One region of the Streptococcus sp. 2_1_36FAA genome, then DNA from elsewhere that is predicted to be linked to it. Evidence: predicted binding sites of a transcription regulator. Region 1 holds the regulator's gene; each other region holds the start of a gene.
The links. Region 1 encodes Rex, which represses fermentation and respiration genes when NADH is low (regulators of the CRP and FNR family bind a similar motif). Its sites were predicted from a motif close to TTGTGAANTANTTCACAA; they were not measured.

Region 1 (5,382 bases):
TATGGAAATCCATCTAGCACTCATCAACATGGACGAGAGGCTAGCAAGATTCTTAGACAGGCCAGGCAGACTATTGCTCAGGTATTGCGAACTAATGCCAAAAATATTCTGTTCACTTCTGGTGCTACCGAAAGCAATAATACCATACTAAAAGGCTATGCTCTCAAGCATCAAGATCTAGGAAAACACATTATTACGACAGCAATTGAGCATCATTCTGTTTTAGAACCCTTACACCATTTAGCCGAAAAATACGGATTTGAGATTTCTTTTATCCAACCAGTCGACGGAAAGATACGAGTAAAAGATATAAAGGATGCACTTCGTCCTGACACAATTCTTGTTTCTACCATGTTTGCTAATAATGAGACCGGTTATCTACTACCTATTAAGGAAATTGGAGAAGTTTTAAAAGCTCATCCAGCAAAATTTCATGTAGATGCGGTTCAAGCTATGGGGAAGATTCCTATCTATCCAGAAGAATTAGGAATTGATTTTTTAAGTGCTTCAGCTCATAAATTTCACGGGCCGAAGGGAACTGGCTTCTTATATGCTAAAGATTTCCACTTTGATAATCTACTTCACGGTGGAAGCCAGGAAGATAAAAAAAGAGCTGGTACAGAAAACATCATTTCCATTGCCGGAATGGCCACAGCACTGGAAAATAACATTGAACATATAACCGAAAACTCCAGTCACATTCAAGAGCTTCGACACGAACTTTTGAAAGGACTCGGCACTATCGACTATTATCTCAATGAACAGGAGCCTCATTTACCTCATGTGCTTAACATGGGATTTCCCGGCCAAGTAAACGATATTCTGCTGATGAAGTTAGATATGGAAGGTATTTCTGTCTCCACAGGATCAGCATGTACTGCTGGAGCGATTGAGCCAAGCCTCGTTTTGTCGGCTTTTTATGGTGAGACATCCCCCCGATTAAAAGAATCCTTCAGAATCAGTTTTTCTGATCAAAATACTGTTCAAGAAGTACAAATTTTAACAAAAAAATTAAAAGAAATTTTAGGAGAAACACATGGCCTTTGAAAAGTCAGTAGCATTAAAAGATTGTTTATACAGTTATGAAGTAAATCCAAATGTTAAAAAATTTACATTAAAGGATAATACCTTTGCCGAAACAAAAGTAGGAAACTTTGAGCTAACTCGCCTCTTAGAAGAAATTCCAAATAGTGGTCAAGGATTTTTGTTGAAGATTATTTTCAATAAAGACCTGTCAGGCTTTAAAATTAATATCACAGATAAATCTGGTCTTCGCTTAGTTAATATTTTTAAATCAGAAGATCAAAAGATTATTCAGCAGAAATTCTACTTTTTGATGGATAGTTTAGTTGAGAGAGAGATTTTTATAAAGACAGAACAATAATCCAACATTCATTCAAGAATAGCAGAGAATATACATGATTGAACTTAAATACTTAGATTCTTATAAGGCCGAACGAATCGTTCGTTATCTTGATTTTGATGAATTCATGCTAGCTTTTTCAGGCTGTGTCACTATTCCGGATAACTTAAAGGTCCTCTCTTTGACTTATAACGGTAAGGAACTTCCCTACGAAGGAAAAATAGGCAATCTCTATCGAACCATGTCACAGTTTGATTTGTCAGCATACGAAAATAAAAAAGAAAACTAAGGATTTTAGTTTTCTTTTTTATTTTTACTTTCTTGGATTATTTTAAAATAGTTGATTTTTTCACAAACTTTCTATAAAATAGAAATGAAAGGACGTGATTTTGTGAAAACTGAAAAAAATTCAAGTATTCCTCGTGCAACTGCCAAGCGTTTATCCCTCTACTACCGTATTTTTAAACGTTTTAATGCAGAAAAAATAGAAAAAGCCAGTTCCAAACAAATTGCTGAAGCAATTGGTATTGACTCTGCTACTGTTCGAAGAGATTTTTCTTATTTTGGTGAACTTGGACGCAGAGGTTTTGGCTACGATGTTAAAAAATTAATGAATTTTTTTGCTGATCTACTTAATGATAACTCAATCACCAATGTCATGCTTGTAGGCGTTGGTAATATGGGGCACGCTCTTCTCCACTACCGCTTCCACGAAAGAAATAAGATGAAAATTGTCATGGCTTTTGACGTTGATAGCCATAAAGAAGTTGGAACAAAAACTCCTGACGGCATTCCAATTTATGGAATTTCTCAAATCAAAGAGAAAATCAAGGACGCTGACATCAAGACAGCAATTTTAACTGTTCCAAGTGTAAAAGCCCAGGAAGTAGCCAATATTCTTGTAGAGGCTGGAATAAAAGGGATCATGAGTTTTTCACCTGTACATCTTCACCTGCCAAAAGAAATTGTGGTTCAGTACGTCGATTTGACAAGCGAACTGCAAACTCTTCTCTACTTTATGAAAAAAGAGCATGATTAAGCACTATAGCTAACCGTCCTTAAATGAGGTCTGTTTCCTCTCGATAACTATAATAGCTATCCCCTCCCACAATTAAATGATCCAATAAAACGAAGCCCATCATTTCGCAGGCTTCTTTTATTTTCTCAGTCACCTGATCATCATCCCTACTTGGCCTAGTCGCGCCTGAAGGATGATTATGGACCAAGATAATTGATGTCGCCATATGCTTAATCGCATAATGAAGAATCTCCCTAGGTTCTGCTAAACTCCGAGTCAGACTTCCAATGAAAATTGTCTGTTGATGAATAATCTGATTTTGTGTGTTCAAATAAAGTGCAACCAAATGCTCCTGTTTTTTATGACTTAATTCCTGTTGCATTTTCTTAGCAAGTTTTTGACTACTCAGTATACGTTCTCCTTCAAAATTCTCCGCTTTTGAAATACGACTACCCAACTCAATCATGGCCTGTAGCTCAATCGCCTTTACTTGCCCTATACCAGATATCCCCTGTAGTTCAGATAGAGTCATGTGACGCAGTTCAGTCAGACTTGATACTGATGCTAAAATTCTACTAGCTATTTGGAATACATTCTCTTTTTTATTTCCTGTACGAATGAGAATAGACAGCAATTCCTGATTGCTTAACTGCTCTGCTCCTAGTCTTACTAATCGTTCCCGTGGTAATAATGATTCCTCTTGAAATGATATACTGTACATAAAAACCTCCTTACAATCTATTTATTCGCAAAAGAAAAAAGGAAAGCATTAAACTTATGCTTCCTTCTTTTTTATTATAAGATTTATAGTTGCATTTGATTGTATGATTTATTGAAGTAGTTCAAAATCTTCTTCGGTGTTTCTTTGTATGGAGTTTCACTTTCTAAAACACCCTTAACAATTGTACGAGAAGTTGCCGCAGCATCTTCACAGGTTACCAAAGTAACCTCTGCTGTACCATCAGCTGCATCATCAACCACATCTACCCTTTCAGGTTCCACGTTTTCAACACTAGTTATTGAATAAGTATAAACTTTATCTTTATCTGTCAGATAAATCTTCATACCAGCTTTTGCTCGATCAAGAGGGGAGAAGAGCATTTCATTGGCTCCCGTAATCCCGAAAACATGGTGGCTAGCTAAAGCATAGTTTCCTTTTCCCATTTGCTGAGTTTCTTTCATAGTACCAGCGCCATAATAAAGACCTGCATTCTCCAGTCCATTAAAAATTGGTAAATTAAGGGATAGTTCAGGAATCGCAATCCCACCGATAACAGGAAGTTGTTGCGCTTTCCATTGAGCATTTAAAACTGCTTCAGTCGATAGAGGCTCAACCTTTTCAAAATTGAAACTACCTTTACTTGCTTTATTCTTCTCAATTTCTTTCTTAGATACTTTAGAAACCTGGTACTTGTTTGTATGCCAAACCATAATCATATTTCTAATTGAAGAATTAAAGATTAGGGCAAGTGCAACTAACAGTAAGATAACCGAAAGAATATTTAATATAATATTACGTCTACTACGTTTCTTCTTGGCTCTTCGTGATCCTCTAGCCATATTTTACTCCTTCTCGTCTTGCAACTCTTCTTTATCATCTGCTTCTACAGTTGTAAAGGTAACAATCTGAGCATTCTGATCAAGACGCATAACCTTAACACCCATTGTAGAGCGACCAGTTTGTGAAATATTTGCAACACTTGTCCGAATAATCACACCAGTATTGGTTATGATCATCAGATCTTCTTGACCATTGACTGTCATTAAACCAGCTAAAGGACCATTTTTCTCTGTAATATTAGCTGTTTTAATCCCTTTACCACCACGGCCTTTTGTCGGATATTCACTAGCAAGAGTTCGCTTACCATAACCCTTCTCAGTAATAACAAGAACTTCATCGTTGTCAGACACAACACCTGCTCCAACAACCTGGTCACCGTCTCTTAGGTTAACACCACGTACACCAGTTGCAATACGACTCATGTTACGAACAGCTGTCTCATTGAAGCGAACAGAATAACCAAATTTTGTTCCGATAATAACATCAGCAGCTCCATCAGTTAGGAAAACATTAATCAGCTCGTCTTCATCCTTCAAATTCAAAGCCTTGAGTCCATTCTGACGAATATTAGCAAAATCAGCCACACTAGTACGCTTGACTACCCCAAGCCGAGTTGTAAAGAAGAGATAAGAGTCCTGGCTATGATCTTGTTCAACGTTGATAATAGTTTGAATTGTTTCTCCTTCATCCAATTTCAGGAGATTCACAATTGGTAAACCTTTTGCAGTCCGGCCATATTCAGGTATCTCATATCCTTTCAGACGATAAACTCGTCCCTTATTAGTGAAGAAGAGTAGACGATCATGAGTACTAGTCGAAACAAGTTCCTTGACGAAATCATCATCCTTGACGCCTGTCCCTTGAACACCACGACCTCCACGTTTCTGAGCTGTAAACTCATCTTGGTTTAAACGTTTGATATATCCTTTATTTGACAAGGTGATCAAAACATCCGCTTCTTCAATCAGATCTTCATCTTCTAGAGAGAGAACTTCTCCTACCATAAGCTCTGTTCGACGTTCATCAGCAAATTTCCGCTTAACTTCATCCAATTCTTCTCTAATAATTGTAAGAACTCTTTCAGGTTTAGCTAAGATATCTGCCAAATCAGCTATTAGAGCAATCAATTCATCATATTCTGACTGAATTTTATCGTGTTCCAAACCAGTCAAACGACGCAAGCGCATATCGAGAATAGCCTGACTTTGACGTTCAGACAATTCAAACTTAGCCATTAATTCAGCCTGTGCTTCAGCATCCGTCTCGCTGTTGCGAATAATGCGAATAACTTCATCGATGTGGTCAAGAGCAATTAGCAAACCTGCTAAAATATGAGCGCGAGCCTCGGCCTTATCTTTATCAAAGGCTGTTCGACGAGTCACAACTTCTTTTTGGTGCTCAATATAAGCTAAAAGGATCTCACGGAGAGAGAGTATTTTA
Region 2 (5,382 bases), on a different contig from region 1:
CTAGAGCATTGCAATCAATAATCCCCTGCGAATGAGCGATACGAATCATGGTATCTTCTACACGATAGATTTCAGATCCGCTTTGCAATAAGAGGGTTCCGGCTAGCATGATGACATCTACGGCTAGATTAAATTCTTTTGACTCTTCCATAATCTCTTTCCAAGTGTTTCTAAACTTTCTTCTATTATAGCAAAATTCAGAAGCTTCTTCATAAAAATTCCATGCAAAATCAAAAAAGAAGACTGGAAATAAACCAATCTTCCTTTATAGTTGAATTTAATGACTTATTAGCTCAAAGCATCATCCATAGAAAGGACTTCGTGGAATACACGTTGAGTCAATTCAGTCTTTTGCTCTGGAGTGAGGTACTTAGTATTTACACAGTAACCAGAGATACGAACGATAACGTCTTCACCAGACATAATCTTGTCGTAAACGTCCTTCAAGTCCATAACGTTCAAGTTAACGTGTTGTCCACCATTTTCAAAGTAACCATCAAGGATTGTTACCAAGTTGTCTACTTGTTCGTCATGAGTTTTACCAAGCGCACGAGGTGATACTTGAGTTGTCAGAGAGATACCGTCAGCTGCATAACTGAAGTCCAGACTAGCAAGTGAGTTCAAGTTTTGCAACCAGCCACCTTTTGCCTTGTTAGATGGGTTAGCACCTGGTGAGAAGAACTCAAGTTTAGACAAGTTCACAGTACCATCTTCGTTAAGGTAAACTCCTTTGTGGACTGGTGAGTTACCAGTTTGTTTAGAGTAAGCAACGTTAGATGTGATTGTCAAGAGTGATACTGTAGCTTCAGCGTTCTTGTATAGTTTGTGGCTACGCAAACGAGTTGTGTAAGCTTCAACCAACCATTCAGCCAATTCATTTGAACGAGGATCATCTTCACCCCAACGTGGGTATTCACCGATTGTTTCGTAATCGTAGATGTATCCATTTTCGTCACGGATTGGTTTAACTGTAGCGTACTTGATAGCTGACAATGTATCAACAGTGTTAGCAAATCCACAGATACCGAATCCCATGTTAGCACGTTGATGAGTAGGCAAGAAGGCCATTTGAACAGCTTCGTAGTTATACTTATCAGTCATGTAGTGGATGATGTTCAAAGCATCTACGTAAGTGTCTGTCAACCAATCAAGTGATTTTTCAAAGTTAGCTTTAACTGATTCAAATTCAAGAACTTCGTCACGGATAGGATCGATGTCAAATACTTTGTAGTCTTTATGCACGTCGTCATAACCACCGTTGAGACCAGTAAGAAGAGCTTTCAGAACGTTTACACGAGCACCGAAGTACTGGATGTTGTGGCGTTGTTCTTCATTTTCTGGGTCAAGTGGAGATACACAACATGAGATACAACTCATTTCACCATATCCATCTTTAGCCATTGTTGTTACACCTTCATATTGGATAGAAGAGTGTTTGTGGCTCATGTGCATACAGTAGCGACGGAAGTTATATGGTAATTTATCAGTCCAAAGAACTGTCAAGTTTGGTTCTGGAGAGTTACCGATGTTGTCAAGAGTGTTCAAGAAACGGTAGTCCATCTTAGTAACACGGTGACGACCATCGTTACCCATACCTGCCATAGAAGTAGTGATGAAGGTTGGGTCACCAGAATACAGTTGGTCGTAAGCTTTTGTACGAGCAAATTTAACAGTACGAAGTTTTAAAACGAAGTCATCGATAAATTCTTGGATTTCGCTTTCAGTGTAAGTGCCACGAGCAAGGTCACGTTCTGCAAAGACGTCAAGAACGATTGGCACACGTCCAAGAGAAGTTGCGGCACCGTTGATGACGCGGCAGACTGCCATGAAGGCAATGTTTGTCCATTGGATAGCTTCTTTAGTATCGAAGGCAGGACGGCGAACATCAACTCCGTAAAGGTCACCTAATTTAACAACTTCACCAAGTGCTTGGTATTGCAAGTTGATTTCTTCGCGAAGACGAATTGTTTCTTCGTCGATTTCTGTCAAAGCATTCCAGTCGTTTACTTTTTCAGCCATCAAGTAGTCAGCTCCATAAAGAGCAAGACGAGCATAAACTCCGATGATACGTCCACGAGAGTATGCATCTGGAAGACCAGTAACTGTGTGAGCGTGGCGAGCACGACGAATGTTTGAAGTGTAAGCACGGAAGATACCATCGTTAACTGTTGTCACGTACTTAGTAAAGATTTCGTGAACAGCTGGATCTGGCTCATAACCATTTTCCTTCAAAGTTGTTTCAGCCATACGGATACCACCTTTTGGCATGAAGTTTAATTTGAAGAGTTCGTCGTTTTGGATACCATAGATTAGCTCGTTATCTTTGTCGATGTAGCCAGCTGGGATACCTGCAATAGATGCTGGGCGAGTGTCCATTGGGAAACGAGTTGCTTCATAGTGAGCCTTTGTTTCTTCAATAATCTTTTTAATATGAAGAGAGCGTTCAGTTGGACCTGCTAAGAAGCTTTCATCTCCATCGTAAGGAGTGTAGTTAGCTTGAACAAAGCGTGAAATACTTGCTTTTTCTTTCCAATCTTCACCTTTGAAGCCTTCCCAAGCCTTGTCAAAAATATCTTGTGCTTCGACAACAGTTTTAACAACCATGTTAAATTCCTCTTTTTCTTTCTAGTAACAAGTATCTGTTACATTTGTATAGTTAAAGTATAACACATAGTAATCGTTTACACAAAGTGTTTTCGGGATTTGTAAGCCTTTTCTTTTATAATACAGTTGTCTGAAAATCCGAAAAGTGTACTATATAGACGGATGAGAGAAATTTCTTAGCAAATAGTTGGGCAAAAATGAGAAAAAGGTTATACTAGAATTGGAAGACAAGAATAAGAGGCGACTAGAATGTTGATATTCCCCTTAATTAACGACACATCAAGAAAAATCATCCACATTGATATGGACGCTTTTTTCGCTTCGGTGGAAGAGCGGGATAATCCTAAGTTAAAGGGGCATCCGGTCATCATCGGCAGCGACCCACGCTTGACTGGCGGTCGTGGTGTCGTCTCCACCTGTAATTATGAGGCCAGAAAGTTCGGAGTTCATTCGGCTATGAGCTCCAAGGAAGCCTATGAGCGTTGCCCGCAGGGGATTTTTATCTCTGGGAATTACGAAAAATATCAGGCGGTCGGCTTGCAGATCCGAGAGATTTTCAAACGCTATACGGACTTGATTGAGCCAATGAGTATCGACGAGGCTTATCTGGATGTAACGGAAAACAAGCTGGGGATTAAATCCGCAGTCAAAATAGCCAAGTTGATTCAGCACGATATCTGGAATGAGCTGCAACTGACGGCTTCGGCAGGCGTTTCTTATAATAAGTTTCTGGCCAAGATTGCCAGTGACTATGAGAAGCCTCATGGTCTGACTGTTATTCTGCCTGAGGAAGCAGAGGCCTTTCTAGCGCCAATGGATATTGCTAAGTTTCATGGGGTTGGTAAGAAGAGTGTTGAGAAACTACATGAAATGGGAGTTTATACTGGTGGAGATCTGCTCAAGATACCAGAAATGACCTTGATTGATAAGTTTGGCCGCTTTGGTTTTGATCTCTATCGTAAAGCGCGTGGCATCAGTAATAGTCCAGTCAAGTCCAATCGCATCCGTAAGTCGATTGGGAAGGAGCGGACCTATGCCAAACTGCTCTATAGTGAGGAGGATATCAAGAAAGAGCTGACCCTGCTGGCACAGAAGGTAGAAAATAGCCTGACTAAGCATGATAAGAAAGGACGAACCATCGTTCTGAAAATCCGTTATGCCGATTTCTCCACCTTGACTAAAAGGAAAAGTTTGAATCTAGCTACTCAAGACAAGGAGCAAATCGAGCGAACGGCTCATGAGATTTACGATAGCTTGGAAGAACAACCACGAGGTATTCGTCTGCTAGGGCTGACAGTGACGGGGTTTGAATAAAGATAAAGGCTTGGTTCGTTACCGGGCTTTTTTAGATATAGTTTTTAGCATGAGAGAGTTGCTTGTGACGAGTTTCTAAGTTGGCTGATAATTTTCATTAACTAAAAATAATCTTTTTTGAAAAAATACTGGACAAAGTTTTCTGTGTCTGTTATACTGAGTCTATAAAATAAAAAACCGCCTGGTCGGTTTTTAAAAAGAAAGGAGCAGAAATGAAGAAATCTGTAGTAGAAAAAACAAGCGAGCACATCCTCAAGTTTAATCAGGAGCTGGATCGGCAGCGGGAAGGTCAGAAAGAGTTTTTGCAGCAGCAGGCAGAAAAACGTAAGGTGTGGCTAGAAAAGATAACACAGGATGAGAATCTCATACGCTATTCTAAGTGGGGAGTCAAAGCTGGATATGCTGTCCTTGCTGGTGGCTTGCTGACTTCTGTCTTTAGCCCTTGGCGAGGACTGGGTATTATGGCAGTAGGCAGTCTGAGCCTTGCCTCCAATCTCTGGCAAATTCGGCGATTGCAAAATAAAGAAAGGAGCAAGTAGCAGAGAAATGGCCTGTATTAAGCATCAGAGTCAGGACAACTTAGAAACTAAAAGCAGCAGGCAGTAGCTAAACGGTGCTGACATAGCTTTTAGCATTATTTAGTCTATCTTTGCTTTTTATTTTAGGCAAGGACTAAAAGACTACGTTTTCTATTTGGCGCAGGTCTTTATTTTTTTACAATAAAACAAACCGAATGGTCGGATTTTAAAAATCTGCGTTTCAAAACAGGCAATCATCTGAAAGACTGAGAGTAAAGGATGCCTTTGTCCAGTTTTCGGATGACTTTTCACTATTCTACATTTGATAAGGAGTTATCGTATGAACAAACAAACACATGTAGAGCCAGAGACAAGGCATATCCTGCCCTTTCTGGCCTGGACTTTTGGCATTACCTGGGGAGCCTGGCTGCTTCAGTATATTTTAACCGCCCTGAAGCTGACCAGCGGGGCTGAGCCTTTGGGCCTTGCTCTCAATTTCATCGGGGGCTTCGGACCGGCCTTGGGAACTTTTATCAGCCTCAAAATTTCTCATCCTAAGAAGATGCTGGACTTTATCTTTTCTCATGCTAAGGGCTGGTGGATTTATATGCTGGCCTTCTGTCTGGTTCGGGTTTTGACCCTTTTTATCGCCAATCCTGTATTACCGCCGCTCAATGCCGTTCTGATGTTTCCTTTGGGCTGGACCTTTGTCACGTTTGCTGGAGGCGGGAACGAAGAGCTGGGCTGGAGGGGCCTCCTGCAGCCGGCTCTGGAGAAAAAATTCTCCTTCCCTCTGGCAACTGTCATCACGGCTCTGGTCTGGGTGGCCTGGCATCTGCCCCTCTGGCTGATTCCGGGAACGAGTCAAAGTCAGATTTCTTTGCCCTTCTATCTCTCCTTTGGTATCTTGCTCTGTTTCTGTCAGGCGGCTCTCTACAAGCAGACG
Region 3 (5,382 bases), on a different contig from region 1:
GGAGTAGCAGCTCTATCTGGACTAAGCCTAGGTTATTTAATTAACCGCTAAAACCCTATACTTATATAAAAGGAGAATAACATGAGTAATTTCAATAGCATTGATAAATATGAAACACTAACTGAGACAAGCTTGGCAGAAATCCAAGGTGGTGATTTAGGAGTTTTAGTCGGAATTTTCGCTGCTGCATATGTTATTGGTAGTGACTTAGCTAGACGAAAAAAATAGACCATTATGTTATCTAAAAAAGAAATAGTTATAACTGTCTTGTATCTTGTCTATGTCATTTTTTATGTATTAAACGATATGCATGTTCTGAAAATTGGCAACCTTCCTAATCTATTAGTTCCAACTATCCTATTTTTCTGTCTAAGGTACGAATTCAGACGAAATAGGGAACATAAAAGAAAGCCTGTGTCCAAAGACATACAGTAAACTACTGCTGGATTTGATCCAAACACCATTTCAGTTGATGTTTGCCAATCAAAAGCCAGCCTATTAATCTAAACAAACCAGATGAGCAATATGAACTCATCTGGTTTTTAAATTCATTAACCAGGATAAAAGAAGTTACTCCATTCAGATAAAATCATCCTATTCTCAACTTTTCAACAAGCAAAACTGTCTACAAACTACCAAACAAGGGGCCAAAATCTAGATAAGATCTGCTTATTGTTATCATTCCATAAAGCCCTTTTGGGGAATATTGAAACTCTTTTGCTGATCAATATACGAAAATCCCTCACTCATGCGAGCGAGGGATTTTTTTATGATCTTTACAGGAGTTTTTCACTCCTTCAGCCATGTACTTATTTACGACGTCCTGGACGTTCTTTGTAACCGTAGTAAGAATCTTCAATGATTTCTTGCATATGGTCAACCATTGGAAGACGTGGGTTAGCTGGAGAACATTGGTCTTCATAGGCAAGGAAGGCCAATTCACGAGAATGTTTCTTCCATTCTTTTTCATCAATTCCTTGAGCCTTGAAGTTCATTTGGATACCAACGCGCTCACCAAGTTCGTAGACAGCTTTTGCGTAAGATTCCACACCTTCTTCTGGAGTTGAAGCCGGTAAGCCAAGCATGCGAGCGATATCTTGGTATTTTTCATCAGCACGGTAGTAGTTGTACTTAGGCCATGTCGCTGTCTTAGCTGGACGTGTACCATTGTAACGGATTACGTATGGCAGCAAGATAGCATTTGTACGACCGTGGATTGTATGGAATTGCGCACCAATCTTATGAGCCATTGAGTGAGAAATACCCAAGAAAGCATTGGCGAAAGCCATACCAGCAATAGTTGAAGCATTATGCATCTTTTCACGTGAATGGAAATCTGCATTCTTCACAGAGCTTTCAAGATTTTCAAAAACAAGTTTGATTGCTTGAAGGGCAAGACCATCGGTGTAGTCGCTGGCCATTTGAGATACGTATGCTTCTGTTGCATGAGTCAATACGTCCATACCAGTGTCCGCAGCAACAGATCCTGGAACTGTTAATACCAAAGCAGGGTCTACGATGGCTACAGTAGGAGTCAATGAGTAGTCAGCGATTGGGTATTTACGGTTGTTAGCCTTATCAGAGATAACTGCAAACGGTGTTACTTCAGATCCTGTACCAGATGTTGTAGGGATCGCGATAAACTTAGTCTTCTTACCAAGCAATGGGAACTTAAAGGCACGTTTACGAATATCCATGAATTTTTGAACAAGGTCACGGAAGTCAACTTCTGGTTGTTCATAGAAGAGCCACATTACTTTAGCTGCGTCCATTGGTGAACCACCACCAAGTGCGATGATTGTATCAGGTTTGAAGGCACGCATGATCTCTGTACCACGTTCAACTGTTGTGATATCTGGATCTGGTTCTACGTCTGCAAAAATTTGATAAACAACCTTATTACGACGAAGATCGAGTTGTTCGATGATGCGATCTAGGAAACCAAGCTCTACCATAGCATGGTCTGTAACGATCATGACACGCTCAACGTCACGACATTTTTGAAGGTATTGAATTGAGTCACGTTCAAAGTATGTTTTTGAAGGAAGTTTCATCCATTGCATGTTATTTCTCCGTCTTCCGACTTTTTTGATGTTCAAGAGGTTGATGGCGCTGACGTTATCTCCAACTGAGTTGTGTCCGTAAGAGCCACATCCAAGTGTCAATGATGGCAAGAAGGCATTATAAACGTCCCCAATACCACCGAAAGTAGAAGGTGAGTTACAGATAACACGAATAGCTTTAACTGCTTTACCAAATTCTTTAGTCAATTCTTCATCTGCAGTATGGATCGCTGCTGAGTGACCAAGACCATTAAATTCAACCATTTGGCGAGCCTTGTTAATTCCGTCTTCACGACTATCAGATTTCAACACAGCAATAACTGGAGATAATTTTTCACGAGTCAATGGCTCTTTTTCGCCAACTTCTTTACATTCTGCAGCAAGGATATTGGTTCCTTCAGGAACTGTAAATCCTGCTTGTTCTGCAATCCAAGCTGCTGGCTTACCTACGATATCTGCATTGAGCTTCGCACCAGCGCAGTTCTTGCTGTTGGCTTTCACACCGAAGCAGAATTCTTCAAGAAGAGCTTTTTCTTTTTTATTTACAAAATAAGTGTGGTAAGACTTGAATTCTTCTACAAATTCATCGTAAATTTCTTTGTCAATGATAACAGCTTGCTCAGATGCACAGACCATACCATTGTCAAAGGACTTAGACATCACGATATCATGAGCTGCCTGACGGATATTCGCTGATTTTTCAACATAAGCTGGTACGTTTCCGGCACCTACCCCAAGGGCTGGTTTTCCGCATGAATAGGCAGCCTTCACCATTGCGTTACCACCAGTTGCAAGGATTGTAGCCACTCCTTCATGGTTCATAAGAGCGCTAGTTGCTTCCATAGATGGTTGGGTAATCCATTGCACACAGTTTTCAGGGGCACCTGCTGCAATTGCTGCATCACGAACGATTTGAGCTGCATGTGCAGATGATTCTTGTGCAGATGGGTGGAAAGCAAAGACGATTGGATTACGAGTCTTCAATGAAATCAAAGACTTAAAGATTGCAGTTGAAGTTGGGTTGGTTGTTGGAGTAATCCCACAGATAACACCAACTGGTTCAGCAATCAAAGTCAAGCCTGTTACATCATCTTCTTCAATAACGCCAACTGTCTTCGTGTGACGCATGTTGTTTACAACGTGTTCACAGGCAAATAGATTTTTTGTCGCCTTATCTTCAAAAACTCCACGGCCAGTTTCTTCATAAGCATGAAGCGCCAATTCTCCATGGGCGTCAAGTGCTGCAACAGAAGCCTTAGCTACAATGTAGTCGATTTGTTCTTGGTCCAATTTGCGCATTTCTTCAAGAGCAACCAAGGCCTTTTGTATTAGCTCATCTACATGCTTTTCAGCTGCAAGTTTCTTTTCCTCAGGTGTCACAGTTTTTTTATCAGCCATATTTTCCTCCATAGCTTTCAAGGAATTTATCCTTTGTTAATTTTTTCACAATTTCATTATAACCCATTTGCTTTCCTTTGTAAACACTTTCGCTTACATTTCACAAACTTTTTTATTATTGTTTGTGAAATATATTTCAATCTCCATTTATTGCTGCGACTGCCTCTATTTTTTTGTGAAATCAAATTTTGTAATAATTTAATTTCACATAGATTTGTTTACATATTTTCACAGAAGCTTGTAAAAATTAGGTAAGCGCTTTCATATATTATATATAAAGAACCCGAATATCGGGCCTTTATATTCATCATTAAATTAAGGTTTGACAGGACCTTTATTAGCTTCATCAAGCGTAGCCTTGATTGTTTGAGCGTATAATTGACCACCTGCAGCAATGCTTTGTGACTCAGTGCCAAAGTGAACGTAATCCGTTCCATACCAGATAGCAGGATTATCAATAGCTGCTTGATACCAATCTGCTACGTAGACATAATCATATTTCTTCGCCAATTCCAATTGGTACTGCCGAGTTTTTACTAGATCACTATTTTCATCTCCGGCAACTCGTCCATCATATGGAGTCACTAAGATTAAACGGTGTCCTTTTGGAAGTTTTTCAACCAGTTTATTAAGCACTTCTTCGTAATTAGGAACTGTATTAGCTCCTAAAGCAAGGACTACATTTTGCAGAAGAACCTTGTTGCTAATATCTGTTTGATAAACCTCTAAACCTGATTCCAAATTTCGGCTGACAGCTGCATCCAATTGCACACCAGGAATAGCTTCTTGTAACCAGTCATTAGCTCGCAAAGCTACAGAATCACCTATCAAGGTCGTTCCAGGCGCCACATTGTAATCAGTAGCTGTTGTTTGATCCGCTTGGCTACGAGTTAATTGCATCTTACTATCCGCTTGATTTAAAGCATTAATCATTAAGTCTTCCTCAAAAGCTCCAACCTTAGGTGAAGTAAAGATGATAAAGAAGCAGATGAGTCCCAGAGGGATCAGACTATAAAAAATTGGTCTCGCAATTGATTTCACATCGAGCTTAATACCAAACAAATCTGGTTTTCTACCAGCTAATACAGGTTCTAAAATATAGAAGGAGACTGCTGCAAAGGCAAAGGATAGAAGAGTAGTTAATAATACTGCTCCTGCATTTCCCATCAGCTGACTGAAAATAATGTAAAAAGGCCAATGGAAGAGATAAACACCATAACTCGTATCAGCAATAAATGTGACCCAGATTGGCTCAGCCAGCTTCGGCGTCTTTTCATGGAGAACACGAGCTCCCAAAATCATGGCCAAGGCTGCTATCGTTGCCAGGAGAAAACCGACTAAATAAGTAAAGATATTATCAAAACGAAGCAGGAAGGTTAGAAGAATTAAGACAGCAAAACCACCACCAATAGTGGCTATCGTTTGCTTCATACTCCAAGATTGTTCTAGTTTCTTGAAATTTGCACCTACACTTTGAACACCCGAAACTGTAGCTAAAGCTGTCCCAGCAAAGAAGGGGAAGATATGTGTCCAGCTTGAAAAATAAAGAGAAGAAAAATTCTTAGTGAAAAAGCTACTTACAAACATGGACAGAAAACTAAATAAGAAAATCCCTGTCGAAATCAGAAAAATCATCCCCCGAAATTGGCCGAGGCTTCGACTTTTCTTCGCTAGGAACCAAACTGCTAATCCCCACAAAATATAATAATGCACCTCAAGTGCTAAACTCCAAGTATGTACAAATAAATGAGGTACAAACTGACTTTCGTAGCTACCGCCCGATAAAATTTCATAGAAATTTGTTACAAAACCTAGGGCACCCGCTATCTGCGTTCCAATACCAGCCACAAAATCTTTGCGAATGAAGAGGGTAAATGGCAGAGTGATCAGAATCATAAAGACCAGAGGCGGAAAAATTCTA

Region 2: the regulator Rex is predicted to act here: its motif matches at 2,672-2,689, upstream of pflB (formate C-acetyltransferase).
Region 3: the regulator Rex is predicted to act here: its motif matches at 3,495-3,512, upstream of adhE (bifunctional acetaldehyde-CoA/alcohol dehydrogenase).

Annotation. Positions count from the first base shown of each region.
Region 1 covers NZ_KI391973.1:470,132-475,513, reverse strand. Annotated here, with positions in the region: gene HMPREF0847_RS02320 (cysteine desulfurase family protein) at 1-1,047, shown strand, start outside; gene HMPREF0847_RS02315 (DUF1831 domain-containing protein) at 1,037-1,384, shown strand; gene HMPREF0847_RS02310 (DUF4649 family protein) at 1,419-1,652, shown strand; gene HMPREF0847_RS02305 (redox-sensing transcriptional repressor Rex) at 1,755-2,402, shown strand; gene radC (RadC family protein) at 2,422-3,102, opposite strand; gene HMPREF0847_RS02295 (class A sortase) at 3,186-3,941, opposite strand; gene gyrA (DNA gyrase subunit A) at 3,945-5,382, opposite strand, start outside.
Region 2 covers NZ_KI391976.1:374,015-379,396, reverse strand. Annotated here, with positions in the region: gene HMPREF0847_RS09630 (threonine/serine exporter family protein) at 1-151, opposite strand, end outside; gene pflB (formate C-acetyltransferase) at 289-2,604, opposite strand; gene dinB (DNA polymerase IV) at 2,854-3,918, shown strand; gene HMPREF0847_RS09615 (hypothetical protein) at 4,131-4,457, shown strand; gene HMPREF0847_RS09610 (CPBP family intramembrane glutamic endopeptidase) at 4,777-5,382, shown strand, end outside.
Region 3 covers NZ_KI391976.1:514,577-519,958, forward strand. Annotated here, with positions in the region: gene HMPREF0847_RS11295 (hypothetical protein) at 1-51, shown strand, start outside; gene HMPREF0847_RS11300 (hypothetical protein) at 82-228, shown strand; gene adhE (bifunctional acetaldehyde-CoA/alcohol dehydrogenase) at 810-3,461, opposite strand; gene HMPREF0847_RS10285 (acyltransferase family protein) at 3,777-5,382, opposite strand, start outside.